DNA from 2 places in the Janthinobacterium sp. SUN033 genome. Region 1 is predicted to be linked to the other one. Evidence: predicted binding sites of a transcription regulator. Region 1 holds the regulator's gene; the other holds the start of a gene.
What was found. The regulator sigma-54, encoded in region 1, starts transcription at its own class of promoters, with help from an activator protein. The targets are predictions, from matches to a motif close to TGGCANGNAANCTGCTTT.
Positions count from the first base shown of each region.

Region 2: a site for sigma-54 is predicted at 7,134-7,151, ahead of OX460_RS05505 (circularly permuted type 2 ATP-grasp protein). Genes of this name have one in related genera too.

Region 1 covers NZ_JAPQNV010000004.1:184,384-200,167, forward strand. Annotated here, with positions in the region: gene OX460_RS17930 (DUF3683 domain-containing protein) at 1-2,275, opposite strand, end outside; gene OX460_RS17935 (YqaA family protein) at 2,545-3,036, opposite strand; gene ilvA (threonine ammonia-lyase, biosynthetic) at 3,238-4,773, shown strand; gene queF (NADPH-dependent 7-cyano-7-deazaguanine reductase QueF) at 4,856-5,698, shown strand; gene OX460_RS17950 (PTS sugar transporter subunit IIA) at 6,032-6,514, shown strand; gene hprK (HPr(Ser) kinase/phosphatase) at 6,551-7,486, shown strand; gene rapZ (RNase adapter RapZ) at 7,707-8,570, shown strand; gene OX460_RS17965 (enoyl-CoA hydratase/isomerase family protein) at 8,571-9,656, opposite strand; gene raiA (ribosome-associated translation inhibitor RaiA) at 9,785-10,147, opposite strand; gene OX460_RS17975 (RNA polymerase factor sigma-54) at 10,217-11,695, opposite strand; gene lptB (LPS export ABC transporter ATP-binding protein) at 11,700-12,455, opposite strand; gene lptA (lipopolysaccharide transport periplasmic protein LptA) at 12,455-13,036, opposite strand; gene lptC (LPS export ABC transporter periplasmic protein LptC) at 13,062-13,673, opposite strand; gene OX460_RS17995 (HAD hydrolase family protein) at 13,716-14,249, opposite strand; gene OX460_RS18000 (KpsF/GutQ family sugar-phosphate isomerase) at 14,249-15,259, opposite strand; gene OX460_RS18005 (monovalent cation:proton antiporter family protein) at 15,368-15,784, shown strand, end outside.
Region 2 covers NZ_JAPQNV010000001.1:1,169,871-1,185,654, reverse strand. Annotated here, with positions in the region: gene OX460_RS05535 (transcriptional repressor) at 1-116, opposite strand, end outside; gene OX460_RS05530 (alpha/beta hydrolase) at 219-1,550, opposite strand; gene OX460_RS05525 (hypothetical protein) at 1,707-2,684, opposite strand; gene OX460_RS05520 (peptidase) at 2,927-3,805, opposite strand; gene OX460_RS05515 (transglutaminase family protein) at 3,897-4,706, opposite strand; gene OX460_RS05510 (alpha-E domain-containing protein) at 4,706-5,650, opposite strand; gene OX460_RS05505 (circularly permuted type 2 ATP-grasp protein) at 5,644-7,098, opposite strand; gene OX460_RS05500 (HAMP domain-containing sensor histidine kinase) at 7,227-8,384, opposite strand; gene OX460_RS05495 (hypothetical protein) at 8,453-9,328, opposite strand; gene OX460_RS05490 (TonB-dependent receptor) at 9,427-11,634, opposite strand; gene OX460_RS05485 (hypothetical protein) at 11,869-12,558, shown strand; gene OX460_RS05480 (2-hydroxyacid dehydrogenase) at 12,670-13,620, shown strand; gene OX460_RS05475 (LysM peptidoglycan-binding domain-containing protein) at 13,636-15,784, opposite strand, start outside.

The DNA of each region.
Region 1 (15,784 bases):
CGTTGCCATCGCCCGCATGCATGTGCAGCGCGACAAACACGCGGCTACGCAGAATGCGTGCATGAATCGCCGTCGCCTCGTCCAGGATCAGCTTGAACGCGGCGCCGTTGAAGATCTGGCGCAGCTGGGCGCGGATCTCTTGCTTCCAGGTAATGCGCACGGTGCGGTCCTGCACCACGTCGAACAGGGTGGCGTCGGGCTGCGTTTCCAGACGCGCATCGAACACGGGCAGCAAACGCTCCATGCCCAGTTCGGCCAATTCGCCCTTCACGTCCGCCAGCGGACGGTCCAGCTGGGCCAGCAGATAGGTCCAGCGTGCCGTGACTTGCGCCAACAGCTGCTGCGCCTGCTCGGCGCGGTCGCCCAGCATTTCCGCATCGTCGACCCGGTCGTCGGACGCATCGTCGCTCTTGCCTACTGGCAAATTACCCTTGCCAAAGAATTCGCTGAGGGCCTCGGCCAATTGCAGTTTATTCTTGATCGACAGCTCGATATTGATGCGTTCGATACCATCCGTGTATTCGCCCATGCGATTGAGCGGGATCACGACATCTTCATTGATCTTGAACGCATTCGTGTGCTTGGCGATCGCCGCCGTGCGAGCACGGTCGAGCCAGAATTTCTTGCGCGCTTCCGGACTGACGGCGACAAAGCCTTCGCCCACGCGGGTGTTGGCGATGCGCACCACTTCCGACGCCGCTTGCGCGACGGCATTTTCATCGTCGCCGACGATGTCGCCAAACAGGGCCATCTTCGGCAGCACGCCCCGCTTCGACTTGGTGGCGTAGCCGACGGCGCGCAGGTAGCGCTCGTCCAGATGCTCCAGGCCCGCCAGGCGGATGGTCGTGTATTGCTCGCCTTTCGCCGGCAAGCCGTCGAGGTAATCCTTGATTTCCACGATCGACGGGATCGCGTCGCGCGCCTGGCCGAAGAATTCCAGGCAGACGGTGCGGGCGAACTTCGGCATCTTGTGCAGAATCCAGCGCGCCGACGTGATCAGGCCGTCGCAGCCTTCCTTCTGGATACCCGGCAAGCCGGCGAGGAATTTATCGGTGACATCCTTGCCCAGGCCTTCCTTGCGGAACTTGCGGCCAGGAATTTCCAGGATTTCCGTCTTGAACGGCGCGTTCGGTTTCGTCGCGTCGCGCGTGCTCGGGTGACGCCATTCCAGCTGGAAACGTGCCAGTGCGATATCGTGGATCTTGCCCAGGTTATGGTCGAGGCGCGTGACGTCGAGCCAGTCGCCGTTCGGGTCGACCATGCGCCACGAGGCCAGGTTGTCCAGCGCCGTGCCCCACAGCACGGCTTTCTTGCCGCCCGCATTCATGGCGACGTTGCCGCCGATGCAAGACGCGTGTGCCGACGTCGGGTCGACGGCAAACACGAAACCAGCCTTTTCCGCCGCTTCCGACACCTTGTTCGTGATCACGCCGGCGCCCGAATTGATGGTCGCGTATTCGTGCGTGAGGCCCGGCAAGACCGTCATTTCCACGGCGCCCAGGGTGATGAGTTTTTCTGTGTTGATGACGGCCGACATCGGCGTCAGGGGAATCGCGCCGCCCGTGTAGCCGGTGCCGCCGCCGCGCGGGATGATGGTCAGCCCCAGCTCGATACAGCCCTTCACCAGGCCGGCCATTTCCTCTTCCGTGTCGGGCGTGAGCACGACGAACGGGTATTCCACGCGCCAGTCGGTGGCGTCCGTCACGTGCGACACGCGCGTCATGCCGTCGAAGCGCACATTGTGCTTTTCCGTATAGCGTCCCAGCACCTTGACCGTGCGCTTGCGCAAGTCATAGGTCTTGCGGAATTCGTCGCCAAAGTCGGCCACGGCCTTGCTGGCCGCTTTCAGCAGCAGCTCCACATTGGCGCTGCGCGCTTGCGCCACTTCGGGCGCTTCGCCACTCGCGGCCACGTCGCCGCCGGCCGCGTCGATGGACAGGCGGCGCTTGTCGACTTCGGCCAGGCGGTGATGCAAGGCATCGATCAAGCCCTGGCGGCGCTTCGGATTGTCGAGCAAGTCATCCTGCAGGTAGGGATTGCGGCGCACGACCCAGATGTCGCCCAGCACCTCGTACAGCATGCGGGCCGAACGGCCCGTCTGGCGGGCGCCGCGCAGCTCGTCGAGCAGGCGCCAGGAGTCCTCCCCCAACAGGCGTATGACGATCTCGCGATCGGAAAACGACGTGTAGTTATACGGGATTTCGCGCAGGCGGCTTGCTGCGGGACCATTCGGCGTTTCTGCCAGTAAAGCTTGGATATGTGCGGGAGCGTTCATGGAGTGTGGTGACGATGTGGACTGGACCCTAAAGACCCATTTTATCTTATTGCGCCGCACCATGCGGGAACAGCCTTATGCCGCCCAAGGTTTAAGCACCGCATCCGTCACCATAGCAAATACGGAAAAGCCTTATTTTGCATGAATAAAAAACCAGTGTTGATCATTTTTTGACGCAAAAATGCCAAGAATCAGAGTCTGCTGCAAACTATCGAACTGCCCAAAAATGGGGCAAAACGGCGTTGCATTACGCCCCGTTTGCGCCCACTTTACGCCAGCATTTGTCCAATCCGGTGCCACACGCCATCGGGCACGTACAGCAGCAAGCCCGTCATGGTCAGGTAGCGCGCGCACTTGCCGACGGCCATGTAGGCCACGCTGGGCCAGAACGGCAGCTTGAGCCAGCCGGCCAGGGTGCACAGCGGGTCGCCCACGATGGGCAGCCAGGCCAGCAGCATGGTCTTGGCGCCATAGCGGGCCAGCCAGCGGAACCAGCGCGTGTCGCGTTCCTTGGCAAACGCCTGCTTGGCCCGGTAGCCCATCCAGTAGTCGACGATGCCGCCCAGGGTATTGCCCAGGGTGGCGACGCCGATGGTGGCCCAGAACAGCGCGGGATTGGCCTTGATGACGGCAAACACGGCCGGTTCCGAGCCGAGCGGCAAGAGGGTGGCGGAAATAAAGCTGATCAGAAAGACCGATGTCAGCCCGACTTCCGGTGCTGCGATCAGCTGCAGCAGCCAGGCGATTGCGGATTCGATCATGGAACACTTCGCGATGCAGTAAGGCTCTCCATTATAATGAAGAGCAGCTTGCGCGCCGCACAATCCGCGCCGGCCGGCAAAGGCCTACCCGCCCGCAGTTCCACAGAGCATTATTGTCGCCAGGCTATCCGCCGCGGCGCCGCCGCTATCGCCCGACACGCTCCAGACCCTTTCTGGCCCAGAATCACTTGCTTGCAGACTATGAACATCGACTACCTCAAGAAAATCCTGACCGCCCGCGTCTATGACGTCGCTACCGAAACGCCGCTGGAACTGGCCCCTGCCCTGTCGCAGCGCCTGAACAACCAGATTTACTTCAAGCGCGAAGACATGCAAAGCGTGTTCAGTTTCAAGATTCGTGGCGCCTACAACAAGATGTCCAAGCTGAGCGAAGCGGACCGCAAACGGGGCGTGATTTGCGCCTCGGCCGGCAACCACGCCCAGGGCGTGGCCCTGTCGGCCGCGCGCATGGGTTGCCGCGCCGTCATCGTCATGCCGACCACCACGCCCCTGGTGAAGGTCGAGGCGGTCAAGGGACGCGGCGGCGTGCACGTGGAAGTGGTGCTGCACGGCGAGTCGTACACGGATGCCTACAACCATGCGCTGACCCTGGAAAAGGAACAGAAGCTGACCTTCGTGCACCCGTTCGACGATCCGGACGTGATCGCCGGCCAGGGCACGATCGGCATGGAAATCCTGCGCCAGCACGCCGGCCCCATCCACGCCATCTTCGCGCCCATCGGCGGCGGCGGCTTGATCGCCGGCATTGCCGCCTACGTGAAACAGATTCGTCCCGACATCAAGATCATCGGCGTGCAAAGCGTCGATTCGAACGCCATGGCCCGTTCGCTGAAAGCGGGCGAGCGCGTGACCCTGAACGACGTGGGCCTGTTTGCCGACGGCACGGCCGTGCGCCTGGCCGGCGAGGAAACCTTCCGCCTCGTGCAGGCGTATGTCGATGAAATCATCACCGTCGACACGGACGCCATCTGCGCCGCCATCAAGGATGTGTTTACGGATACGCGTTCCATCCTGGAACCGTCGGGCGCGCTGGCCATCGCCGGTGCCAAGGCCTATGTGGAACGGGCCAGCCTGACCAAGCATCCCGTCAACAATGAAACCCTGATCACCATCGCCAGCGGCGCGAACATGAATTTCGACCGTTTGCGCTTTGTCGCGGAACGGGCCGAACTGGGCGAATTCCGCGAAGCCGTGTTTGCCGTCACCATGCGCGAACAGCGGGGCAGTTTCAAGCGTTTCTGCTCGCTCATCGGCGCGCGCAACGTAACGGAATTTAATTACCGCATCAGCGATGAAAAAGCCGCGCACGTGTTCGTCGGCATTCAAATTGCCGACCGACATGAATCAAGCGTGCTGGCGAAGACCTTCGAGGAACACGAATTCAAGACCCTGGACCTGACCCACGACGAGCTGGCCAAGTCGCACATCCGCCACCTGGTGGGCGGCAAGAGCCGGCTGGCGCAGGACGAGTTGCTGTACCGCTTCGAGTTCCCGGAGCGCCCGGGCGCCCTGATGCGCTTCCTCGACAGCATGGCGCCGAACTGGAATATTTCCCTATGTCACTACCGCAGCCAGGGCGGCGACGTGGGGCGCATCCTGATCGGCCTGCAAGTGCCGCCCGATGAGATGGGAGAATTCGCCCGCTTCCTCGATACCCTGGGCTACCGTTACTGGGATGAAAGCAGCAATCCCGTCTATAAGCTGTTCCTGGGGTAAGCATCACCTCCCGGCGGCGGCTACTCGCCGTCGGGAGAATTAGGCTACCATGCGTGCTTGACTGAATTCACGCCACACGACCATGACCACCACCAACGACCTCGCCGAACAATCCCCGCTGGGCAAAAGCTCCGCCTACCGCACCGATTACGCGCCGGAACTGCTGTTTCCCATTCCCCGCCAGGGCAAGCGCGACGAGCTGGAATTGCGCGGCACCCTGCCGTTCTTCGGCCTCGATATCTGGAATGCGTATGAACTGTCGTGGCTGAATCAGCGCGGCAAGCCGCAAGTGGCGATTGCCAAGGTCAGCGCCCCGGCCGATTCGCCGAACATCATCGAATCGAAGTCGTTCAAGCTCTATTTAAATTCGTTCAACCAGACCAGGCTGGACAGCCCGGATGCGTTGCTGGTCCTGCTCAAGCAGGATTTATCGAAGGGCTTCGGCGCGCCCGTGCAAGTGGAACTGACCTTGCAGGACGATTTCGGCAAGCTGAAAATGGGCGAATTCGACGGCGTGCTGCTCGACCGCCTGGACCTGGAAATCACGCAATACACGCCTTCGCCGCTGCTCTTGAAGGCGGCGCTCGATGAAGCGCCGGTGGAAGAAAAACTCGTCTCGCATTTGCTCAAATCGAATTGCCTGGTGACGGGCCAGCCCGACTGGGGCAGCGTGCTGATCGAGTACGCGGGACCGCAGATCGACCAGGAAAGCCTGTTGCGCTACCTGATCGGTTTCCGCGAGCACAACGAATTCCACGAGCAATGCGTGGAGCGCATCTTTGTCGATATCTTGCGTCAGTGCAAGCCGCAAAAACTGTCCGTGTATGCGCGCTACACGCGCCGTGGCGGCCTCGACATCAATCCCTGGCGCAGCAACTTCAGCACCGGGGCGATGCCGGGCAATCTGCGCAATGCGCGCCAGTAACGCCAAACAACACCCCGCAACCATGCCAACAGGAATGTTGGCTGTGTTTTAAAACAACGTTGCAGTAGTGCCGCAGAGCATGTCAAAGACGCTGAAAAATCGGAAAATCGGCATTCGGCGGCGGAAAAACCGGCGCACCGCGTGTTTTTAATCAAGAAATAGCCGATACACGCCGATGTTATTTTTTTGCTAAAATGATGACCATGTGGGCTGTAGCGCCCACTGCGCCCGCAGCGGGCGTATACTGTTGAGAATTGGCGTTACAGGCCGCCGAAACAGGCCTATAATTCGGCTCGCAAGCCCTCTGCGCATTGCACCATTTCATTGAGTGTCATGACTAATCTTAGCAAAATATTATCCCTCGAGAACGTCCTGCTGGACCTGGAAGTCTCCAGTAAAAAGCGCGCCTTCGAGCAAGCCGGCCTGATCTTCGAAAACAATTACGGCATCGCCCGCTCTACCGTCTCGGACAATCTGTTTGCCCGCGAACGCCTGGGCTCGACCGGCCTGGGTCATGGCGTGGCCGTGCCGCATGGCAGAGTCAAGGGCAGCAAAACCTTGAAAGCGCCCCTGGGCGCCTTCGTGCGCCTGGCCGAGCCGATTCCATTCGAATCGCCCGATGGCAAGCCCGTCAATCTGCTGTTTTTCCTGCTGATTCCAGATCATGTCACCCAGCAACATCTGGAAATCCTGTCGGAAATCGCCGAAATGTTTTCCGACGACGCCTTCCGCACGGCATTGGCCACGGATCCGGAACCGAAATCCGTGCATTCGCGCATCGTCAATTGGCAACCCAGTCTGCAAGCGGCAGGTTAAACTTCAGGTATTCCTCCACTCCTGAAGAAGACTGCCATGTTGCAAACGCCGCTGACGATACAACGCCTGTACGACGATAATCGTGAAAGTCTGCAACTGGGCTGGTTCGCCGGCTTCCCCGGCGGCGAGCGCCTGATCTCGGGCGACGTCTCCTCGGCCGCCGACCAGGTGGGCCACTTGAACCTGATCCATCCGGGCCGCATCCAGGTCTTCGGCCACCAAGAAATCAATTACTACCAGCGTCTGAAGGTCAACACGCGCACCCACGTGATCGGCGAACTGATCGCCGGCGGTCCGCCCGCGCTGATCATCGCGCAAGGGCTGGAAACGCCACCCGACATCCTCGCCATCTGCGACGAGCAAAACATCCCCCTGTTCTCCACCCCGCTGCCGGCCGCGCAAGTGATCGACTTCCTGCGCGTCTACCTGTCGAAAAAACTGGCGCAGCGCATCATCATGCATGGCGTGTTCATGGACGTGCTGGGCGTGGGCGTGCTGATCACGGGCGATTCGGGCCTGGGCAAGAGCGAACTGGGACTGGAATTGATCTCGCGCAGCCATGGCCTGGTGGCCGACGACGCCGTCGAATTTTCGCGCATCGCGCCCAACATGATCGAAGGCCGCTGCCCGCCCCTGCTGCAAAACCTGCTGGAAGTGCGGGGACTGGGCTTGCTCGATATCAAGGCCATCTTTGGCGAAACGGCCGTGCGCCGCAAGATGCGCCTGAAGCTGATCGTGCACCTCGTGCGCCGCAACGCGCTGGAAGAAGAAGTCGAGCGCCTGCCATTCCTGTTCCCCACGGAAGACGTGCTGGGCTTGCCCGTACGCAAGGTGGTCATCCCCGTCGCCGCCGGCCGCAACATCGCCGTGCTGCTGGAAGCGGCCGTGCGCAATACGATTTTGCAACTGCGCGGCATCGATACCTTGCAGGAGTTCATGGAACGGCAGAGATTAGCAATGAGTGGCGACTAGTCTGCAGTGGAGTTCACCCTTGCAAGGGCGAACCGTTGCGCAGGCACGCAGCAGTGCTGCGTGAATTCCCTGCTTCACCAACGACTTACCATGAGTGGCGACTAGCGTTGCAAGAAGCACGCCCTCTTTTGTTTAACCAATACTACAGTCCAAATTGCAATAATTTGTAAAGATAGTTGCCTTGGGAGCGGAGCGCCGGTCTTTATTGTATGATCGGGTTATGCATATCGTCCTTATCACCGGAATATCCGGCTCCGGTAAATCCGTCGCGCTCAATGTGCTGGAAGATACCGGTTACTATTGTGTCGACAACCTGCCACCGGCCTTGCTGCCCAGCCTGGTGCAGACCCTGCTCGACGAAGGTACACCGCAACTGGCCGTCGCCGTCGATGCGCGCAGCGCCGAATCGCTGACCAGCCTGCCGCACAATGTGGCCCTGCTGCGCGACCAGGGGCACGACGTCAAGGTCATGTTCCTGACAGCCACCACGCATTCGCTGGTGGCGCGCTTCTCGGAAACGCGGCGCAGCCATCCGCTGTCGCACGAATTGCGTCCGAACCAGAATCCGGCCAGCCGCCGCACCCTGATCGAGTGCATTTCGGAAGAGCGCGAACGCCTGTCGACCATCGAACAGCTGGGCCATGTGATCGACACGTCGGAACTGAGCGCCAACAAGCTGCGTGCCTGGATCAAGGATATCGTCGCCTCCGAACGCGCGCCGCTGACCCTGTTCTTCGAATCGTTCGCCTTCAAGCTGGGCGTGCCGCTGGACGCCGATTTCGTCTTCGACGTGCGGGCCTTGCCGAATCCCTATTACGACCTGGCCTTGCGCCCCCTCGACGGACGCGACGCGCCCGTGATCGCCTTCCTCGACGCGCAGCCGAGCGCGCTGGAACTGCTGGCCGACATCCGCGCCTTCATCGAGAAATGGTTACCGTCATTCAAGTCCGACAACCGCAGCTACCTGACGGTGGCCCTCGGCTGCACGGGCGGCCAGCACCGCTCCGTGTACATGGCGGAGCGGCTGGCGCAATATTTCGGCCCCAACGAGCGCGTCGTTCTACGCCACCGCGAGCGCAGCTAATTAATCGAGGTGGCGCAGCGGATGCGCCGCGGCCGGCCAGACGGGGGCAAAGAAGCGCGCCACCATGGCCGCGTCGACTTCGTCCAGGCTGGCGGGGTTCCAGCGGGGCGCATTGTCCTTGTCGACCACCAGCGCGCGCACGCCCTCGAGCACTTCGCCATGTTCGAAATTGTGGCGCACGACTGTGCGCTCCAGGCGCAGGCAATCGGCCACGCCCAGGTGGGCGCCCCGCTGCAGCAATTCCAGGGTCACCGACATCATCAAGGGCGAACGCAGGCGCATGGCCGCCAGCGCCTTGGTGGCGAACGCGCCGTCGTCCTGCGCCAGCGAAGCCATGATGGCCGCCACGGAGCCGGCGCTGAAATGGCGGTCCAGCGCCGCGCGCGCCGTGGCCAGGGGAGATACCCCCGCCTCGGCCTGGAATGGCGCCGCCAGCGCCTTGATGGCCACAGGCAAGGCCTCGCCCGGCGTCGATTGAAACAGGTCCAGCAGCGCCCCCATCTGCGCTTCGGGCAGGTAGACATCGGCCAGGCCCGTGTACAGGGCGTCGGCCGCGTTGATCGTCAAGCCCGTCAAGCCCAGGTACAGGCCCAGCTGGCCGGCCAGGCGGGACAGGAAATAACTGCCGCCCACGTCCGGAAACAGGCCGATATTGACTTCCGGCATGGCCATGCGCGTGCGGCCCGTCACGATGCGCAAGCGGTTGCCTGGCCCGGCTTGCGCCACGCCCATGCCGCCGCCCATCACCACGCCATCCATCACGGCGATATACGGTTTCGGGTAGAAATGAATTAAATGATTTAAAGCATATTCTTCCGTGAAGAAATCTTCCAGCAGGGCGCTGCCGCCTTGCGGCGTGGCCAGACCCGCATCGTAAAAGAAACGGATGTCGCCGCCGGCGCACAGGGCCTTGTCGCTGCTGGAGCGGATCACGACGGCGTCCACCTGCGGATCGTCGCGCCAGGCCAGCAGGGCCGCGCTCAGGGCGCGCACCATCTCCAGCGACAGGGAATTCAAGGCTTTCGGACGGTCAAGCACGATGTGCCCGGTGCGGTTGCGGATGGAAGTCTGGACGAAGTCGCTCATGGCAGGCAGGAAAGAAGTGAAAGTGCGAATATTCTAATGCCTGCGCGGGGAACATTGCGTTCCGCTGGGCGCAAAAAAGGGCGCAATGTGCGCCCTTAGTTGATCACAACTGCTGGAAGCGGGTGGCCTTAGACGGCGACGACGGCTTCTTCCTCGGAGTTGTCTGGCAGATGCTTGATCGCCTCTTTACCGTGCCCTTGCACTTTGGTTTTGTATTTCATCACTTGCCTATCGAGCTTGTCGATCAGGGTATCGATCGCGGCGTACAGGTCGTGCGCCAAGCTTTCCACATAGACAGTCTTGCCGCTCAAACGCAGGTTGACTTCAGCCTTTTGACGTTTTTCTTTCTCTTTGAGGTTATCCACGGTCAGAATCACGGCGATATCGATGACTTGATCGAAATGACGTTTCACGCGCTCCAGCTTCGTTTGTACGTATTCACGGATGGCTGGTGTCACTTCGAGATGATGTCCGCTGATGGTGAGATTCATACACACTCCTAAAGATGATCGGGTTCGTGCGGTCCATCCTATCCGGCCCGCAGAGGAACCGAAAAAAACTTACAAACACTTACGCAGGCTCACTGGCGGAATTTTTAATGCTTCCCGGTATTTGGCAACAGTACGTCGCGCAATCACCATGCCTTGTTCCCCCAGCATGTCCGCAATCTTACTGTCGGATAAAGGATTTTTAGGGTCTTCTGCTCCTGTCAGTTGCACGATCAATGCCCGTATCGCCGTCGATGACGCTTCGCCCCCCGCTTCGGTGGCGACGTGGCTACCAAAGAAATATTTCAACTCGAACATGCCGTGCGGGGTCAGCATGTACTTTTGAGTTGTTACCCGCGAGATAGTACTCTCGTGTAAACCCAGTGTATCAGCTATTTCACGGAGCACAAGGGGGCGCATGGCAACGGCCCCATGCGAGAAAAAGTTCTTTTGTCTTTCTACTATCGCCTGCGCCACGCGCAGGATCGTGTCGAAGCGCTGGCGCATATTCTTGATCAGCCACTTGGCTTCCTGCAACTGTGCGCCCATGGCGCCCTCCCCCTTGCCCTGCTTGAGCAAGTTGGCGTACATGGCGTTGACGCGCAGGCGCGGCATGACGTCGTTGTTCAGGGTGACTTGCCAGCCATTGCGCGCGCGCTTGACGACGACGTCGGGCACCACGTAATCGGACACGTCCGAGGCGAACACGGCGCCCGGATGCGGATTGCACTGGCGAATCACCGTCTGCGCTTCGCGCAAGTCTTCATCGTCGCAATCGAGGGCTTTTTTCAGCTTGTTGAAATCGCGCTGGGCAAACCAGGCCAGGTGCTTTTCCACGATCACGAGGGCCATGCGCCGCGTCACCATGGCGATGTGCGGCAAGCGCTTGATTTGCAGAGCCAGGCATTCGGACGCGTTGCGCGCGCCCACGCCCGGCGGATCGAAACTTTGCAGCAGCGACAAGGCCGTGCGCATCTCGTCGGCGTCGATTTCCAGCTCTTCCGGCAGGCGCGCCAGGATGTCGTCGAGCGACTCTTCCAGGTAGCCATTGTCGTCGAGCGCGTCGATGATCAGCTCGACCAGCGCGCGGTCGCGCAATTCGAGCACCGTCACGCGCATCTGCTCCATCAGGTGTTCGCGCAGAGTGCAGTGATGGGCCTCCAATTGCGGACGCGAATCTTCGTCGTCGGGCGCCTTGCCCCGGCTCGCCTCACTCCAGTCGCTGTCGCCGCCATCCGCGGCGGCCGGGCTGTCGCCCCCCTCGCCGTCAAACGCTTCCGCTTCGGCCGGCGCTGCGGGCGCCTCCTGGCCTGGTGGCTGGGGCGGCGCTTCGGCCGGTGCGGCCGTGGAGCTCAAGGCCCCGTCGGACAGCAGGCGCAGCGAGCGGTCGAGCGGATCGTCGAGGCGTTCGAGCAAGGGATTGTCCGTCAGCAATTGCTCGAGTTCCTGGTGCAATTCCAGGGTAGACAATTGCAACAGGCGTATCGATTGCTGCAACTGCGGCGTCAGTGCCAGGTGCTGCGAAGTGCGCAGCTGCAATGATTGTTTCATTGGCTTACATGCGGAAGTGTTCGCCCAGATAGACCCGGCGTACCGACTCGTTCGCAATGATGTCGTCGGGGCGTCCCGACGCCAGCACCGAGCCCTGGTTGATGATGTAGGCGCGGTCGCAAATACCCAGCGTCTCACGCACATTATGATCGGTAATCAGCACGCCGATATTGCGCTCCTTCAAGAAACGCACGATGCGCTGGATCTCGATCACGGCGATCGGATCGACGCCGGCGAACGGCTCGTCGAGCAGCACGAAACGGGGATCGGTGGCCAGCGCGCGGGCGATTTCCACGCGGCGGCGTTCGCCACCGGACAGGGACAGCGCCTGGTTCTCGCGCAGCTTTTCAATCTGCAAGTCGGCCAGCAATTTATCCAGCCGCTCCTCGATCTCGGCCTTCGTCAGCGGACGGCCTTCGACGGTCTGGATTTCCAGCACGGCGCGGATATTGTCTTCCACCGTCAGCTTGCGGAAGACGGACGCTTCCTGCGGCAGGTAGGACAGGCCCATCTGCGCGCGGCGGTGGATCGGCAGGCTGGAGATATCCACGCCGCTGATATCGATGCTGCCGCCATCGGACGGCACCAGGCCGACGATCATGTAGAACGAGGTGGTCTTGCCGGCGCCGTTCGGGCCCAGCAAGCCCACCACTTCGCCGCATTCGACTTGCAGCGAAACATCATGCACGACTTGCCGCTTGCCATAGGTTTTTTGCAGCCCGCGAACGATCAGGGTGCTGCCGCAACGTGTATTTTCCATTATTTCTTTCCTGGCGCGGGCGTGGCCGGCGCTTTCTCCGCTGCCGGCGCCTTGGTCTTCGGCTGGATCACCATGCGCACGCTGCCGCCATCGGCGGTGCTGGTGCCGCTGTTGGAATTTTCCATCGCAAATTCTTCCTTGCGGCTGTCATACGAGATGAAAGCGCCATTGGCCACATCGGTGACTTTCGCGCCTTCCAGGCGCGTCAGCTTGGCTCTGGAAAACAGTTTCACCACTTCCGTCTTGTTGTCGTATTCCACGCGCTCCGCTTCGCCTTCGACCCACAGGTCGCCCGCGCCATCGCGCTTCTGGCGGAAGGTCGCAAGCTTGCCGGGATCGGCCCAGAAGGTGATGAACTGGTAGCCTTGCGGGTCTTCCGTGATCAGGGCCCGGCCCGCCTTCATGGTCAGGGTCCCCTTGACCAGCACGACGTCGCCCGTCAGGGTGCGCACCTGCTTGACGTCATCGACGTGGCCGCTGCGTGCCGTGATGACGGCTTCCTTCTCGGAATCGGCCTTCTCGGCATGCGCCACGCCCATGATGGCCAGCGAAAATACGGTCAACAGCAAGATGTTCTTCATAGTATGGTTTCCTTGTTTCATTCTGTCATTTTGCCGCCGCGGCCGGGCGCGGTTTCGGCGGGAGGACCATGCGCAGCGCATTCTGCACTTCCACCACGCCGGTGGCGTTATTCGCCTTCATGCCGATGCCATTGATGCGCGAGGCGCCCGTCAGGATATCGACAGGCACGTCCGTTTCCATTCTTTCCTCGTCCGGGAACACCGTCAGCGCTTCCGTCTTGACCGTCAGGTTCTGCGCCTTCGGACTGGCCACGCGGTCGATCACGACCTTGCGGTGCAGTTGCAGCCGGGTATTGTCCTGGTCGATATGCGCCTGTTCCGCATTCATGTTCATCGGCGGCATGCCTGGCGTGAGCTTGCGCACGAAGGGCTGGTCGATATCGGACGAATCGTCCAGCGGATAATGCGTGAGCTTGGTGCCCGACACGATATAGCTGGGCTTGCCCGTCAAGTCCATGCGCACCATGCTGAAATTGGTGATGAAATAGTCGGGTTCATCCAGATGCTTGCTGGCCGTGATGTCCTGGCCATTCTTGTTCATCACCTCGAGCAGCCAAAAGCTGCCCAGCGCGACGACGACCGCGCCCAGCACGGTAAAAATCATGCGCCAGCGATGGGCGCCTCCTGGCTTACGCATAGGGCTTCACTCTTTCAAAGGTCACTGGCGAGGCGGCGCGCCTCACTCCAGGAACGGCGCCATGACGCGCGCATAGTTGTCCTGGGCGCGCAGCAGGAATTCGCAGATCTCGCGCACCGCGCCGCGGCCGCCGCCGGCCTGCGTCACATGGTGCGCCAGGCCCTGCGCCTCCGGACGCCCGCCCGGCACGCTGACGGCAAAGCCCACGCGTTTCAGGATGGGCGCGTCGATGACGTCGTCGCCGATATAGCCGCATTGCTCTTCCGTCAAGCCCGTCAGCGCCAGCAATTCGCGAAACGGCGTCAGCTTGTCGTGGCCGCCCTGGTGCACATGGGTAATGCCCAGGTCTTGCGCGCGGCGCGCCGTGATGGCCGAGCGGCGCGCGCTGATGATGGCCGTCTGCACGCCCGATTCCTGCAGCAGCTTGATGCCCAGGCCATCATACACATTAAACGTTTTCATCATCTCGCCGTCCGGGCCGAAATGCAGACTGCCGTCGGTGAGCACGCCATCGACGTCAAAGATCATCAGTTTGACCTTGGCCGCCCGCGCCAGGTTGTCCGCCACGCTGTCCATCAGATCACCTTCGCTTGCGTCAGATCATGGATATGCAGCGCGCCCACCAGCTTGCCGTCGGCATCGACGACCAGCATCTGGTTGATGCGGAACTGCTCCATCACGGCCACGGCGTCGACGGCCAGGCGTTCGGGCGCGATGCTGCGCGGCTGCGCATGCATGACGTCGCGGATCGCCACTTGCGTGAAATCCTGCACGCGCTCGAACATGCGGCGCAGATCGCCATCCGTAAACACGCCCACGGGGCGGTTGTCCGCGTCGACGACGGCCGTCATGCCCATGCCTTTCTTCGTCATTTCCTCCAGCGCCTGCAGCAAGGAAGCGTCCACGGGCACCTTGGGTACGCGTTCGCCGCTGCGCATGACGTCATGCACGTGCGTGAGCAAACGGCGGCCCAGGGCGCCGCCCGGATGCGAGCGGGCGAAATCTTCTTCCTTGAAGCCGCGCAAGTCGAGCAAGGCCACGGCGATCGCGTCGCCCAGGGCCAGGGTGACGGTGGTGCTGGCAGTCGGCGCCAGGTTCAGCGGACAGGCTTCTTTCTCAACAGAAATATCCAGGTGCACGTCGGCCAGCTGGGCCAGGCTCGAATTGGGCTTGCCCGTCATGGAAATCAGCACGCCGCCCATGCGCTTGACGACGGGCATGATGGCCATCAGTTCCGATGATTCGCCGGAGTACGATATGGCAATAAAAGCATCGTCCGAGGTGACCATGCCCAGGTCGCCATGGGCCGCTTCGGCCGGATGCACGAACAGGGCCGGCGTGCCGGTGGAAGCGAGGGTGGCGGCAATCTTGCGCGCAATATGGCCGGACTTGCCGATGCCGGAGACGACGACTCGTCCCTTACATTGCAGCAACATCGCCACGGCGCGGCCGACGCTGTCGTCCGTGGCCAGGCGCGCATGCAGCGCAACGATGGCGTCGGACTCGATCTGCAAGGTGGTGCGGGCCAGCGCGACAGCGCGCTCGGTCGTCGCTTGCATGTCAATTCGATCAAAAGCTTTCAGCATTGTTTTTTCATGGGTTACACTCATGCCCAAAGTATAAACGAATTAGGAAAGCAAAAAACTTGCCAGTCACAACAAACAACGATTTCCATTGACCGTACCGGGCAACCCATGTTTTCCTCGCTTGAACTGACCCTGATGTTACTCGGCAGCGCCGTGCTGGGCGTGGTCGCTTTCAGAATGTTGCATTTGCCGCCCATGCTGGGCTACCTGGCCGTCGGCATCGTCATCGGCCCCCACGCGCTGGGCCTGGCGGCGGAAAACGAGGCCAGCCACACCTTGGCCGAGTTCGGCGTCGTCTTCCTGATGTTTTCCATCGGGCTCGAATTTTCTCTTCCCAAGTTCCTCGCCATGCGGCGCATCGTCTTCGGCCTCGGCATGGCGCAGGTGGTCACCACCATCATCGCCACCGTCGTCTTCGGCTGGTTTGTCGCCCGTTACCTGTCCGCCTACATCCACCTGAGCTGGCAAGCCGCCTTCGCCCTGGGCGGCGCGCTGGCCATGTCGTCGACGGCCATCGTCTCGAAA
Region 2 (15,784 bases), on a different contig from region 1:
AGCGAACGGCTTTGCGCCATTAAAAAGTCGAGCACCTTCACGCGCGTCTTGGTGACGCGGGCGTTGGTGTTGCGGATCAGCGATTCGGCTTGCGGTGTAGAAGATGATGTCAACATGATAGGCCTGCTTGCGGGGGATCGGCTGGCGGCGTCATCGCCGTGCCTTTGCCACCCTATGGGCCGTATCTTAGCATGCGTGCCGTACTCGATGGAACGGCGTCACGGTTTGAATGTCCAATAGCGCCCGGCCACCGTATCGACGGGGTCGAGAAAACGCTGGTCGGCGCGCGCCTGGTTGCGTATCAGATAAAACATGTCGGACAGGGCCGAGCGCTTTTCCGCAAAGTAAGAGTGCTTCATGAAGCTGGTGTCGACCCCGGTGGCGTCGATGGTTTCCACGCCCGCCACGATCAGCATGCCGGCGCCGCTGTCGCCCGCGCGCGGGTAGCCGTGCACGGCTTTCGAGGCGGCCAGGGCCAGGTCTTGCGACGAGGCATACAGGGTGACGGGGTTGCGCGCGGCGGCCAGTTTCGGCGCGATATCGTGCTTGAAGATGGCGGCGTCGATATCGGGCGCGGACAGGATGATTTCCGTAATCTTTTGCGTCAGCTGCGGCTGCGCGGCCAGCAAGTCGGCCACGGCCCGCGCCAGGCCGCGGCTGCCCATGCTGTGTCCGACCAGATACACTTGCGCCGCCTCCGTGCTGGCAAGAAAGTCGGCCAGGAAGCTGGCGAGATGGGGCGTGCTCCACTCGATATTGTTTTCATCGATGGTGTAGCCGGCCACCTCGCCGCGCGACGGCCAGCTGTAGAACACGGGCGCGCCGTCAAAGCCCAGGTCGTAGGCCATCTGTCCCGTGCGCCGCGCCGCATCCTCGAAACTCACGTTATAGCCATGCACGAAGATAAAGGCGCTCTTGCCGGCCGAGGCGCGGATCTGGGTCTTCAAGGCGGCAAAGAAGTTGCCGCGGTCTTGCACGTCGGCCGACAGCACCACCACGTGCTTGGCCGGGTCGTCGCGAAATTCCAGGCGCCACAGCGACGGCGATTCCAGCTGCCCCATGCGATGGTCGCGGGGGATGCTGATGTCGCAGCTGCCATAGCTGAGGGGGCCATTGCCGCCCATGATGTTGCGTTCGCCGCTGAAGCGCTGGGCCGGCGGCTTGCCCACGTCGCGCTGGCGGTCCGTGGCGAAATACACTTTCACCACCGCATAGTTCGACACGACGGCGCCCTGGTCGGCAGGGGCGGGCGACGGGGGAAATGGACGCAGCGGGGGCTGCACCGCATCGAGCAAGCCTTGCGCGGCAAACAGGGTTTCCATGTCGTCCGGCACTTTCGCGGCGGACAGGGCGGCGGACAGGGCCAGTTGCAGCCGGGTATCGGCAGGTTCGGTTTCCAGCGCGGCGACGGCGGCCAGGATGGCGGCGGCGCTGTCGAACTTGGCGATGGCTTGCTTGAGGCGTTCATAGTGGCTGGCAACGGCTTCGGGAGCATGGCCGGGCGCGCCATGCCCGATGGCTGCCACGACGGCGGAAGTGATCAAGTCCATGCTGCCCACCTTCCTGTGCAATTATTGATATTGCCATATAAGCACGATGTCATGAACTTGTCCAGAGGGGTTCGCAACGCATGGAAGATCTGTCAAGCTGCTCGGATAGAGCCATTGTTCTTCCGACTCTGGCCTGGCCGCGGCCACCACAACCGCCTATGTGAACAGATACTTCTGGAGCTGTAAATTGCGTGCGCAGATAGCCTTGATGTCGGCAACAGGAATTGCTATCGCACCTTGAAGATCAATAACACCAAGCGCAAAGATATATGCAACCAAGGCCGAAAAATAAAAACGCTCATAGCGTTCAACATCCGCCTTACTGGTGCGGAACGGGCTTAACATACTGCCATGCGCGCGCTCATTGCGAGAAGTGAATAATAGTAAAGATAGAAAAAACTCGATTCTTTTCTTATCCTTGGGCTGGTTTTGCACCCTAGTCATATCCAGTGCAGTATGCGTAGCAGGATTTTTCGGCTTGCCGCCAAACGAACCCGATATGTAGAGTTTGAGAAAACTCGCACACAGATCGATTTTCTTGGCATCGACAGGCGGTGGATTTGAAAGTTTTGGCTTCCCTTTCAGTTTTGCTCCAACCGTTTGAGGCGCGACCGGTGGCGGCACCGCGAATTTATCCATAAATTCGTCATAGCGCACTTCGCCAAAAAAATCTTTGGCGCGTCCTCTGATAAATTCGTTCTGAATGCCAGGTTGTACATGTGCGTAGCAAATGCGCTTGGCCACATATTTATATGAACCAAACGGCATTGCATCGGCCAGTAGCTTGAGTATGTCATTCCAACCTTTTTGGTTGGCTAGGGTCAGCTTCCCCCCCAATCCTTGAACTATGGCCTTGCCACCTTTGGAAAACAGCGGAGTTGCGCCCTTGTCTATGACACGAAAGCAATGATCAAACAGATAGTCTGGACGGGTAGGCAGGCATTCTATGCCATCAATCAGGTGCCCCACCAGTACTTGGAAATTAGCATCGCTGCTAAATTGTAGGTGCACGGGTTCAAATACCTGAGGATGGTGCTTCATCACCAGCAAATCAGCAAATTCCTGTTCCGCCTTAAATAGCATAGCCGTAGGCCAGCAATTATGTTTATCTACCCGTGCCTTTTGAAAGTTCATTGCTGCTTCCTTTTATATTGCAATATTGAAAAATAGCGCCTTCCGGAATCGAAAGGCGCCAGTTTAAATAGTGACATGAAATTAAGAGGCAATGTTGAGAATGAAAATTTTTATTTTCTTGTTGTTCGATATAGATTGCACCCCTATAGGCATATCAATAAAGCAATATTTGCACGTAATCTGTGAAGCGTTTTGCATGCGACGAGGCAATGCCTGTCACGACAGGCGCTGTCAACCACAGATCAATGCTGCTTGTCGTCGCTGAACTGCTGCGCCAGGGATTGCAGGGGCGCCACGGTCAGGCCGCCGCGGCTCACGTGCTCGGGGATGGCCACGCGCACGGGCTTGCTTTGCATGTTGGTCGATGACAGCACGTTCGTCGTCGTTTCCGGCGCCGCATTCCACACGGGATCGACGATGCCTTCGAACACATGCTTCAATTGTTCGCCCCACGTATCGCGGATCATGCGGAAATACTGGTTCTTTTCATCGATGGTGACGAAGCGCGTGACGGCCAGGCTGCCCGTCTCGTAGACGAGCAAGTCGAGCGGCAAGCCGACGGAAATGTTCGAGCGCAAAGTGGAATCCATGGAAATGAGCGCGCACTTGGCAGCCTCGTCCAGGCGCGTGAACGGATTGATGACCCGGTCGATGATGGGCTTGCCGTATTTCGCTTCGCCGATCTGGAAATACGTGTTTTCATCGTGCGATTCGATGAAATTGCCGGCCGAATACACCTGGAACAAGCGGCAGCGCTCGGCGCCTATCTGGCCCCCGAGAATGATGCTGACATTGAAATCGATGCCGCAGTCGGCCAGCGCCTTCGCTTCGCGCAGGTGCACGGTGCGCACGGCTTCACCCACGATGCGGGCCGCGTCGTACATGCTGGCCACGTTCCAGATGCTGCGCCCGTCCGCATCCACGTGTTCGGACACGATCTGGCGGATCGCCTGCGAGATCGACAAGTTGCCGGCCGTCATCAAGACCAGCATGCGGTCGCCCGGGTTTTCGAACACGCTCATCTTGCGGAAGGTGCCCACCTGGTCCACGCCGGCGTTGGTGCGGGAGTCGGACAGGAAGACCAGGCCTTCGTTCAGGCGCATGCCTATGCAATAAGTCATCGTCGTAAATCAAATCAAAAGGGGAAGCATTTTACACCAGCCGGGCCCGGCCTACCGCCTGCAAGGCCCGGCCAGCCTCATTCCTGCCCGTTTACACGGGCACGATCTGCACATCGACTCGTAATGTTTCCGTGCCGCCACCCTGGCGCACGCCCCGCACGGGCGCGGCCGAATCGTAGTCGCGTCCGATGGCCAGGCGGCAATACGCATCCGTCATCAGCCGCGCATGCGTGACGTCGATGCTGACCCAGCCCGCGAAATCCGTGTCTTCCGCCCAGGCGTCGACCCAGGCATGGCTGGCCGCGTGGCCCGTCGTGCCCGGATCGATATAGCCGGACACGTAACGGGCCGGGATGCCCCAGGCGTGGCAGCACGCCAGGAACAGATGGGCGTGGTCCTGGCACACGCCGCGCCCCAGGGCCAGGGCGTCGCCGGCCGTGGTGGTGACCATGGTGGCGCCGCTTTCATACGCGACCTTGCCGACGATGTGCTCGGCCAGGCGCAGCAGATGGCCCGTGCCGGCCGTCACGCGCCGGTCCGGCAGGCTGGCGGCCGTCAGTTCGAGGATGGCCGGGTTGGCCTGGGTCAGCGGCGTCGGCATGGTAAACAATAGCGGCGACAGGGTGTCGACCAGGTTCAGCCGTCCCTTGTGCGGGTAGATGGTTTCCACCACGCCGTGCGCCACCAGGCTCAGCGACTGATGGCTGCCGTTAATCGTCAGCATGTGCGACAGATTGCCGTAGGCATCCGTGTAGGCGTGGCACCGGCCCGGCGTGGAAATATGCCAGGACAGGGCGCGCTGCTGCGGCTCGATACGCGGCGTCAGGTGCAACTGCTGGATGGTGTAGGCCAGCGGCGCACTATAGGCGTAATGGGTTTCGTGGCGGATGGTGAGCTGCATCAGGCCGCCAAGGGAACGAGGAAGTCGCGGCTGACCCGGTTGCCCAGGTCATAGATGTTTTCCAGAAATTCCGTCAATGTATGGTGCAGGCCCGCCTTCATGATGTCGTCGATATGGCCGAATTTCAGTTCCGCATGCAATTTGCCGGCGAAACGCTCCGTATCGGCGGACACGTCGTTGCGGATATGTTTCAGGTTTTCCACCACGTCATCCATGCAGGCCAAGAGCGACCTGGGCATGTCGCCGCGCAGCATCAGCAATTCCGCCACCCGTGCCGGGGTGATCACGTCGCGGTAGACCTTGCGGTAGATCTCGAAGCCGGAAACGGAGCGCAGCAGGGCCGCCCAGTAGTAGAAATCGCGCTGGGTGATGTCTTTCGACGTGTCGCGCGCGCCGTGGAACTTCACGTCGAGGATGCGCGCCGTGTTGTCGGCCCGCTCCAGGAAGGTACCCAGGCGGATGAAGTGGATGGCTTCATCCTTGAGCATGGTGCCCAGGGTCACGCCGCGCGACAAATGCGAGCGGTATTTCACCCATTCGAAGAACTGGCTGGGGTCCGTTTCCAGCAGATTGCTCTTCAGGCGCTTTTGCATGTCGAGCCAGGTGGCGTTCTGGATTTCCCACACTTCCGTCGTCAGGGTGCCCCGCACGGCGCGGGCGTTTTCGCGCGCGCCCGTCAGGCAGGCCAGGATGGAAGACGGGTTGTTCGGGTCGCGCACCATGAAATCGAGCACGTCGCGCGTGTGGAAGCGGCCATATTTGTGGTCGTAGGCGCTTTGCAGCTCGGAAATGCCCAGGGTGGCGCGCCAGCCTTGCTCCGCGTCCTGCTCCGATTGCGGCAGCATCGACGTCTGCATGTTGACGTCCAGCATGCGCGCCGTGTTTTCCGCCCGCTCCGTGTAGCGGGCCATCCAGAACAAATGATCGGCGGTGCGGCTCAGCATGTTTTCTCTCCTGCAAAAGCGGATGTGGCTTCCAATACCCAGGTATCCTTGGTGCCGCCCCCTTGCGAGGAATTGACCACCAGCGAGCCTTCACCGAGCGCCACGCGGGTCAGGCCGCCCGGCACCATGGAAATTGTCTTGCCGGACAGCACGAACGGCCGCAAATCGATGTGGCGCGGCGCAATGCCGGCCTCGACATACGTGGGGCAGGCGGACAGGGCAAGTGTCGGCTGGGCAATGTAGCCGCCCGGATTGGCCAGCAGGCGCTGGCGGAAATCCTCGATCTGCGCCAGGCTGGACGCCGGCCCCACCAGCATGCCGTAGCCGCCCGCGCCATGCACTTCCTTGACGACCAGTGTCGGCAAATTCGCCAGCACGTAGGATAAATCGGCCGGTTTGCGGCACTGGTACGTCGGTACGTTGTTGAGGATCGGTTCCTGCGACAAATAAAACTTGATCATGTCGGGCACGAACGGATAGATCGACTTGTCGTCGGCCACGCCCGTGCCGATGGCGTTCGCCAGGGTCACGCGGCCCGCGCGGTACACGGAGAGCAGGCCCGGCACGCCCAGCGACGAGTCGGAACGGAAAGCCAGCGGGTCGAGGAAATCGTCGTCCACGCGGCGGTAGATGACGTCGACCCTCTTCGGCCCGCGCGTCGTGCGCATGTACACCGAGTTGTCGTTGACAAACAGATCCTTGCCTTCGACCAGTTCCACGCCCATTTGCTGGGCCAGGAACGCATGTTCGAAGTAGGCGGAGTTGTACATGCCGGGTGTCATGACGACGACGGTCGGGTCGTCCACGCCCATGGGCGCGACGGAACGCAGGTTGTCGAGCAGCATGTCCGGGTAATGGTCGACGGGGGCGATACGGTTGCGGGCGAACAGTTCCGGGAACAGCCGCATCATCATCTTGCGGTCTTCCAGCATGTAGGACACGCCGGAGGGCACGCGCAAATTGTCTTCCAGTACATAGAATTCGCCCTGGCCGGCGCGCACGATGTCGACGCCCGCGATGTGGGCGTAGATGTCGGAAGCGACGGATATACCCTGCATTTCCGGTCGGTACTGGGCATTCTTGTAGATTTGCTCGGCGGGAATGATGCCCGCCCTGATGATGTTTTGTTCATGATAAATATCATGGATGAACATGTTCAAGGCTTGCACGCGCTGCACCAGGCCCGTCTGCATCTGCGCCCATTCGGCGGCGGGGATGATGCGGGGGATGGTGTCGAACGGAATCAGGCGTTCCGTGCCGGCATCGTCGCCATACACGGCGAACGTGATGCCGACCCGGCGGAACGTGAGGTCGGCTTCGGCCCGCTTGCGGGCGATGGTCTCGGGCGATTGCTGTTCCAGCCAATTGCTGAATTCACGATAGTGTTCACGTACCTTGCTGTCCGTACCCACTTCATTTGCAGTCATTTCATTGAAAAAATTTGCCATGTTGTGATTTCCCTTGAGCCGTGTCTGGGTATAGCTCAGCAGGAAGCGTGCCAACGGGGCGGGCGTGAACAGGTGTAAAGATGACCACTTTTGTGGCGTCGCGCCATTCCTTGCACCAATTCGGTGCGCTAGGCGCCACTCTTGGGGACGTCGGCGGACGGGACGAAGGGGCGGCAATCGACGGGCACGTCGAAGATGAAGCTGGTGCCCGTTTCGGACGCGCTGTCGACGGCGATGCTGCCGCCGTGGCTTTCCGCCACGCTTTGCACGAAGGGCAGGCCGATGCCCCAGCCTGGCGCGGGGTTGTCGTTTTCGCGGCGCAAGTAGTCGAAGATGCGCGCAGCCTGTTCCGGCGCGATGGCCTGGCCGCCATTGTGGACGGTGACCATCAGGCGTTCGTGGACCGCTTCCACGTGCACGCTGATGGGCGTGTCGTCGCCATACTTGAGGGCATTGCCGAGCAGGTTTTCCAGCGCGCGCCGCAGCGAGTTCTCGCACCACCAGCCGGTGACGGCTTGCCCGCTGACCCGGCATTTGTCCGGCCGCTGCAAGTTGACCTGGCCGGCCACGGCGTGTACCAGCGGCAGCACGTCGAATTGGCTCAGCACCAGCGGCAACTGCTGGCCCTGGTGGTAGCTGAGGCCATCGAGCAATTCCTCGATCATGCTGTCGAGCCGCTTGCTGTGCTCGACAATCTTGTGCGCCAGCAATACCACCCGCTCCGGGTCGGCTGGCCTGAACAACAGCTGGGCGCTGGTGCTGATGACGGCCAGGGGATTGCGCATGTCGTGCGACAGGCCGGCCGCGACGCGGCGCCGGAAGCTTTCATGCATGCTGGTAAATTCGCGTATCGATTCGCGGATGCCCACGTCGATCGACTTGTTGATCACTTGCCAATCCTTGCTGCGCAGGGTAATGCCGGACTCATGCGCAGTGGCGGCGAAGCAGTCGCGGAAGATCTGGTATTCCTGGATCACCTGTTCCGGGCCGTAATTGGTCATGCGCGCCCGTTCGTTGCCATGCACGGCGGGCACGTTGCTGTTGCTGGCGGCGTTGTCGCGCGGGTGGCCGGGGGTGAGGGCTTCGGCCAGGTTGTCGAAAAAGGCCGGCAAGGTATTGATGAGTATGGGCGTGAGCAGCTGGTCTGCGCCGCGCACGCTGGCGCGCACGCGCTGTTCCCAGGCCTCGAGGACGGCGTCGCGCATGGCGAAGATGCGCTGCGCACGCTGCAATGGCTGGTGCGCGCCGGCCTGGCGACCCGCGTGATGATCTGTGCTGATGCTCACCTGGCCTCCCTGACCGCAGTGACTATGCTTGCAATAGTATGCGCCTAATCAGCCGGCGGGGAAACGCTTTATTGTCCAGTCTCGGCCTGGCTCACGGCCGCATACAGGCGGGAAAGCGAGGCTGACCACTCGGTCAGCGAAAAGTTCTGTGGGTCATCATGACCATTCGCAAACCCTGTATCGAGCACGGCGTGGAAGGCGGGAATCAGCCACGTTCCCTTGCGCACGCTGGCGGCGATATACAGCAGGGCCAGGCGGTCGTATTGGGCCGGCGTAAAGCCGGGATCGGGCGCCAGGCCATCGTTGCCCTTGCCGCCGCCGGGTACGGAGTTGCGCGGCTGCACCAGTTCCACGTGCAGGAACAGGCCCGTCAGCGAAGGCTTGTCCTTTTCCAGCTTGCTGGCATAGCTGGCCGTGCCGAAATCGCGCACCTGCAAGGAGCCGCCCAGGCGGTTCACGTAGACATGGCCCTTCGGACCGCCGCCCAGCGCCGGATTGCGCAAGCTGAAGTCGTTGAAATCCCAGCTGGCGTCGTTGATGTGGTCGGGAATGGTTTCTAACAAGAAATTCGGGTAGCTGGTGTCGTGGATGACGAAATAGCGCGCCATCGGCGCAGCCAGCCGGCCCACGGCGCGCGACAGGGGCGCGTCGACGGCGCCGCCCACGTCCGCCTCGGCGATGCCCTGTTCCGCCAGCCAGGCGCGCAGGCGGGCCGGCGCGATACCCGCGCGCTGGCCGATGCGGGCGGCCAGGAAGTCCGGCAGCGGCGCGCTGTCGCCCAGGCGCGCATACAGTTTGACGGGACGCAGCAAACACGTGGCTTGCGCCAGCGCATCGCCCTTGAAGCCGCTTTTCCAGGCGGCGTACGGGCAGGCGGCTTGTTTTTGGGCAGCGGCCGGCAGGGACAGGCAAAGCAACAGCAGCAGGGCAGGGAGTCGTTTCATGTCGGCATTGTCGCCGAAGCGCGCCTTGCGGCACAGGCGCACACATGAAAAAAAGCTGCCCGAAGGCAGCTTTTCATCGTGCGGCAGGCGCGCGGTCTTTAAAACGCCACGCTGGCCGACACGACCACGGTGCGCGGCGCGGCCAGCACCAGCGAGCCGATATTGAAGGACGACACGGCTGACGACCAGTAATTGCGGTCCGTCACGTTGTCCACGCGGGCGCGCAAGGTCACGTCACGGCCCGCCACTTGCGTCAGGTAGCGCGCGCCGATGTCGAGGCGGGTCCACGATGGCAGTTGCCGGGTGTTGGCCAGGTCCGCATATTGCGTCGAGGTGTAGATGGTGCGGGCGTTCAGGGTCAGGCCTGGCGCGCCGGGCACGTCCCATTCGCCGCCCACGCTCATCTGCGTTTCCGGTGCGCCGATGGGTTTCTTGCCATTGTTGGCGGCCACGCCGGTATTGCTGAGCTTTGCATCGAGCCAGGTCAAGCCGCCCAGCAGGCGCACGCCCTGCATCGGCGTGCCGAAAATCGACAATTCCAGGCCGCGGTTGCGTTGCTCGCCATCAAGTTCGGCCCGCTTGCCGAGCACGGCCAGCAAAGGCTTGCTTGTCGTGAACAGGGCCGCGCTCATGCCCAGCTTGCCTCCGTCATACTTGACGCCGATTTCCTTTTGCTTCGATTTATACGGCGCAAACACCTCGCCCATGTTCTCGACATTGACCTGCTGGCCGTTTTCCAGATACGTTCCCGTGGCCGCCGGTCCCTTGACCAGCGCCTCGATGTAGTTGGCGTACAGCGACACGTCCTTGCCGGCCTTGAAGACGATGCCGGCCACGGGCGTCGTGGCGCTTTCGTCATAGGCCTTGCCTTGCGGCGCCGAGGTGTTGTAGTCGTAACCGGCATCCTTGATCTGCTGGCGGCGCAAGCCCACGGTCAGCAGCAGCTTGTCGTCGAGGAAGGCCATGGTGTCGGCCAGGGCGTAGCTGTTGAGGATGGTTTTCTGGGTGATGCGCGGGTCGCTCATGATGCCGCCCGTGTAGGGCGCCGGCGGCGCCGTCACGTTGACCGGGGCGTAAATGTTGGTGGCAAACTTGTCGCCGATCGCAAATGCGTTCTTCGCTTCATTCCAGTGCCCGGACCAGCTGGCCACCAGGGTGTGCTTGACGGCGCCCGTAACGAGCTTGCCGCGAATGCCCAGTTCGCCCGTGCGGATTTCTTGCTTGCGCGCATTGTCGAAGCGCGACACCGTGGCGTCGCCATTGATCGAAATCAACGTCGGCTCGGCCAGGCTGTTGGCTTCCTTGGTCGAGCGGGAACCAAATGCGGCCCAGGCCACGACATCCTTGGCCAGGTCCACTTCGGCGCGCGCCGTGCCGAACACATCGTGTTCCTTGGAATAGCTCCACGGCTGGGCAAAGTTCTTCGACGCATCGGGTGCGGAGGGCAGCACGGCCACGCTGCCAATGCCGACGGACGGGCGCGGCGATGTCAGGTCGAAATTCTGGTAACCGGCGTCGGCCGACAGGCGGTAGCCGCTGCCGCGGTAGTCGAGGCCGACCGAGAACATGCCCACGTCGTGGTCTTCGCGCTGGATGCCGGTCTCGCCCTGGCGCTTGGCGGCGTTGACGCGCACGCCGAATTCCTGGCGCTCGCCAAAGCGGCGCGCCACGTCGATGGCTGCATAGGCGTGGCCGCCCGATTCCACGCCCACCGTCAATTCCGTCAGCGGCGCATTGCCGGCGCGCTTGGGCATCAGGTTGATGGCGCCGCCGATGCCGCTGCCGCCCGGCGCCGCGCCATTCAGGAAGGCGCTGGCGCCACGGAACACTTCCACGCGCTCGAGCAATTCCGGCGAGACATATTGACGGGGCAGCACGCCGTACAGGCCGTTGTACGCCACATCGTCGGAATCGAGGGCGAAGCCGCGGATCACATACACTTCCTGGAAATTGCCATAGCCGCGCGACATGCGCACGGCCGGATCGCTCTGCAGCAGGTCGCCCACGCTGCGCGCTTGCTGATCGGCAATGAATTGCTGCGTGTAACTGGTGCTGCCGAATGGCGAATCCATCATGTCCACGGCACCGAGGATGCCCATGCGCCCGCCGCGCGCCACCTGGCCACCCGCATACGCCTTCGACAACCCTTCCGCCGACGCATCGGCCGAGGCATTGACGACTACCGTGGGCATGGTTTGCGCGTCGCCGGCCGGCGCGGTGGTGGTGGCTTGGGCGTGGGCGGCGGCGCTGGCCAGCAGCAAGGCGGCCAGGGCGAACGGGGTAGGGACGAGGTGGAAGCTGCGCATGGAGTTATCTGGATATTAATGAGAATGATTATCATTATATTCCAGCGTGGCGCAGCGCGTGGGAAAGTGTGAGAAGGCGGGCAAAAAAGTCGCCATTCGTACAACACCGGGCAAGCCAGGGTGCTGGAATCTGGCGGAAAAAGGCGCGCCAGGCGATACCTTGTGGATTTATTAATGTGCATATTCAAGTTTCGCTAGAATATGCCATCGCGCCCCGCGCCCACAGGACACCGCATGCCATTGCTTCACCACTTACCGTCCGCTTCCATGCGCATGCGCATACGGGACGGCTTGAGCCTGAAAGGCGCGGCCGTCGCGCTGATCCTGGCCATGCACGTGCTGGGCCTGTATTTCCTGCTCTTGCCGGCGCGGCAACTCAAGCAATACACGGAAGTGGCATTCATGACCTTGCTGCCGCCCCGTGCGCTGCCGCAGACGCCGCCGATGGCCTTGCCGATGCCCATGCCGGCTCCTGCGCCGCGCACGCGGGCTGTCGCGCCGCCCGCCGCGCCGCCCGTCTTCTTCGCGCCGCCGCCCGTGGCGGCCGAAGCGATCACCGTACCGGCCGAGGAATTTCCCGCCGCGCCAGCCACGGCGCCTGCCACGGCCGACTTGCTCACGCGCGCCCGGCTGGCGGCGGGCGCCGCCGACAAGGCCCTGCGCGGCGAACGCAGGCAAGACCAGCCGTGGCTGGCCGCTGCCGACCTCAAAAGCGAAAGCAGCTTCCAGAAACTGGTCGCCTCCGCCTGGCGCGGCGGCCCCGTCATCCGCGTGGAGGACTACCTGACGGCCGACGGCCGGCCCGCCACGCGCGTCGTCAGCGCCGGCGGCGCCACGTGCTTTGGCATGGCCGAGAACCCGGGCTCGGGCGCCGACCCGGCCAGGACGGGCGGCAAGGTCAAACGCGTGCCTTGCCCGGGCTAAAGTTTCCGCGCAGTACACGGTTTTCACGGCATACGGGGCGCTCAGCCCCGGCCGGTTCCCAAATATGCTAAGTTGCGTCTGCTAATCCTGTCGACACCAACTTGGACGCCCATGCACCCCGAACTCCTCATCCTCGCTCCCAGCCCTTCGGCCGCCGTCAACGCGCAGCTGGAACAGCACTACACCTGCCATCACGCCTGGCAAGTGCCGGCGGACGAGCGCCACGCCTGGCTGGCCGAACGGGCGCCGGTCATCCGCGGGGTCGTCACGACGGGCGCGCTGGGCTTGAACGCCGCCGACATGGCCTTGTTGCCGAAGCTGGAAATCGTCGCCGTCAATGGCGTGGGCCTCGACGGCGTGGCGCTGGACGTGGCGCGCGAACGGGGCATCGTCGTCACCACCACGCCGAACGTGCTGACCGATGACGTGGCCGACGTGGCGCTGGCCTTGCTGCTGGCCAGCGCGCGGCATATCGTGGCGCTCGACCGTTTCGTGCGCGACGGCGGCTGGGAACGCCGCGAGGCCATCGTCCCCGCATCCAGCCTGCGCGGCAAGACGGCCGGCATCTTCGGTTTCGGCCAGATCGGGCAAGCTATCGCCCTGCGCCTGGCCGCGTTTGGCGTCAAGGTGCGCTACTTCCAGCCGCGCGCCATTGCCGGCGCGAGCGCGCCGCGCGCCGCATCCTTGCTGGCCCTGGCGCAGGAAAGCGACTATCTGATCGTCTGTGCGCCGGGCACGCCGGCCACGCGCAAGATCGTCGAGCGCAGCGTGCTCGACGCGCTCGGCCCGCAAGGCACGCTGATCAATATCGCCCGTGGCGCGCTGATCGACGAAGATGCGCTGATCGCCGCCTTGCAGGATGGCCGCCTGGGCGCGGCCGGCCTCGACGTGTTCGCGGACGAACCGCGCGTACCAGCCGCCTTGCGCGCCTTGCCGAACGTGGTGCTCACGCCGCACGTGGGCAGCCTGACCGTGGAAACGCGGCACGCCATGGGCCAGCTGGTGCTGGATAATCTGCAAGCCCACTTTGCCGGCTTGCCGCTGCTCACGCCCGTGCCTTGACGCTGCGCCGCCGCGTCAGGGCCGCACCACCCAGCGCACGTCTTCGAGCGACAGCAACAGTTGCTCGGGCGCGCCGTCCGTAAAGAAGTTCAGGCGGAAATCCATGGCGGCGCCGCCATCCGTCGTCGGCTGCTGCGTGTCATACCATTGCTGCACCTGGGCCACCAGGGCCATGGGCGCGGCGGGAGGCTGGGCCGCATCGATGGGCGCGAGCACGGCCGGCAGCAGGCTGACCGGCAGCGAAGTGCGGGGAAAGCCCGCCACGGCCGGCATCACGCTGTAGGAATAGCTGCCATCCATGGCGATGCGCACGCTGCCCGAGGCGCCCGTGAAGAGGGCGTTGAAGAAGCCTCGCATATAGGCCGCCACGTCGCTGCCGCCCACCGGTGCGACTTGCCGCAAATCATAACCTTGCCAGCTCAGGCGTGGCAGGATGGGGTCGCTGAACTTGACGACCGGCGTCTGGTACAGGAAGGCGTGCATGGTCGACACCTGCGTCTGGCTGGGCGGGCACAGGTAGCGGTTGCGCTGCACGTACAGCGAAGCCTGGGCGTTCTTGTACACCATCACGTTCAGCCCCGGCATGCGCACCTCGCGGCCGGTATTGGCCAGCGCGGCGGCAAACGACAGGTCGGGCGCGTCGGCGGCGATGGCCGCGTAGCGGTAGGCCAGCAGCGCATCGGGCGGCGTGGGCGTGGCCGGCGTGGCCCGGTACTGCTGCGCATCGATGTCGAGCACGGGCACGGGCACGCTGACGATACCGTTGCTCAGGGTGCCGGACAGCGGGTCGTAGGTGGCGGGTGCGCCGCCGACGGTAACATTGAGCAGCGCATACCAGGCGTCGCCGCCATGGTCTTCCAGGCGCGCGTCGAATTCCACGGCCACGCTGGTCTCGCCTTGCGCCGCCGCCAGCCGCGCCGTGCCGAAATGCTGGCCATAGCTGGTTGCCACCTGGGTCACCAGCTGCTGGAAGGTGGTGGTGGCCAGTGTTGCCTTGGCGACACTATCGGGCGTGTCCTGCTTGCCGTCGAGGGGCGCGAGGAAGGCGTCGAGGTCAGCCGAGATCAGCGGATAGTTGCTGACGAAGGCGGCCAGCGCCGTGAACAGGTCGGGACCGGTCGCCGCGGACAGCCTGGCAACCTGCGACGGCACGTTGAGCACGACGCTGACGTGCACGGCATCCTGCGCCGCCTGGCGGTAGGTATAACTGAAGCCGTAATCCCACTGGGCCAGCTGGGCCGGTTGCAAGCCACCGGCGGCCAGGCGCATGCGGCCGCCCTGCGGCGCGGCGGACGCGGTGGCGGTCTGCCGGTTGACCGTGGGCGGCACGGGCAGGGCGCGGTTCAGCACGGGGATATATTGCGTGCCATTGCCCAGCGGTACCTCGAACGGACCGGTGATGAACAGCAGCCACTGGCTTTGCAGGTAGTTTTCGATGCCGGGCACGGGGCGCTGGTCGAATTCCATGTGCGTGATCTGATAGCGCAAGTCCAGCGGCACATAGGCCTGGCCTTCGACGTTCTTCGAGATGAAGTTGAATGACAGCCGGCTCTGGTCCTGCGCGGCCGTGCCTAGCAAAGGCAGCCGGGTCGGGAACAAGGTGTAGTTCTGGTTGCCGTCGCCGGCCGCGCCGTCGGCTGTGCCTGCGCCGGCGGGCTGGCCGTACAGCGCTGGCGGCGCGCCCTCGTCTTCGTCGTCCGCGCCCGTGACCTGGTCCACGCCGTACACCACCACGGCGCCGGCGGCAAAGGCCGGCCCCAGGGTGGTCAGCAACTGCTGCCGCATGGTGGCGGCCGCGCTGACGCGCGTGGCTTCGTCCGCGGCGCTGCTGCTGAGCACGGGGCTGACCGTGGCGCTGATGACGTCGGCCAGCGTCTGTTTCGCCTTGAGTACGAGGCCCAGCTGGCCGCTCTGCAGCGGATCGGCGACGCCGTTGAGGCGATCGAGGATGTAGGCGGGCGGCGCATAGGTGGCCGAGAGGAACTTGTCGATGGCGTCGAGACAGCTTTGCAGCCACAGGTTCAGGTCGACGCTATTGAGCGTCAGCGCATGCGGCGTATTGGTCGGATAGGCGTCGATGCTGACCGTGCGGCTTTCCAGCGAATTGGCGACGGGCAACGGCGCGTAGTAGCTGGCTTGCTGGCCCAGGCGGAAATGGATGCCC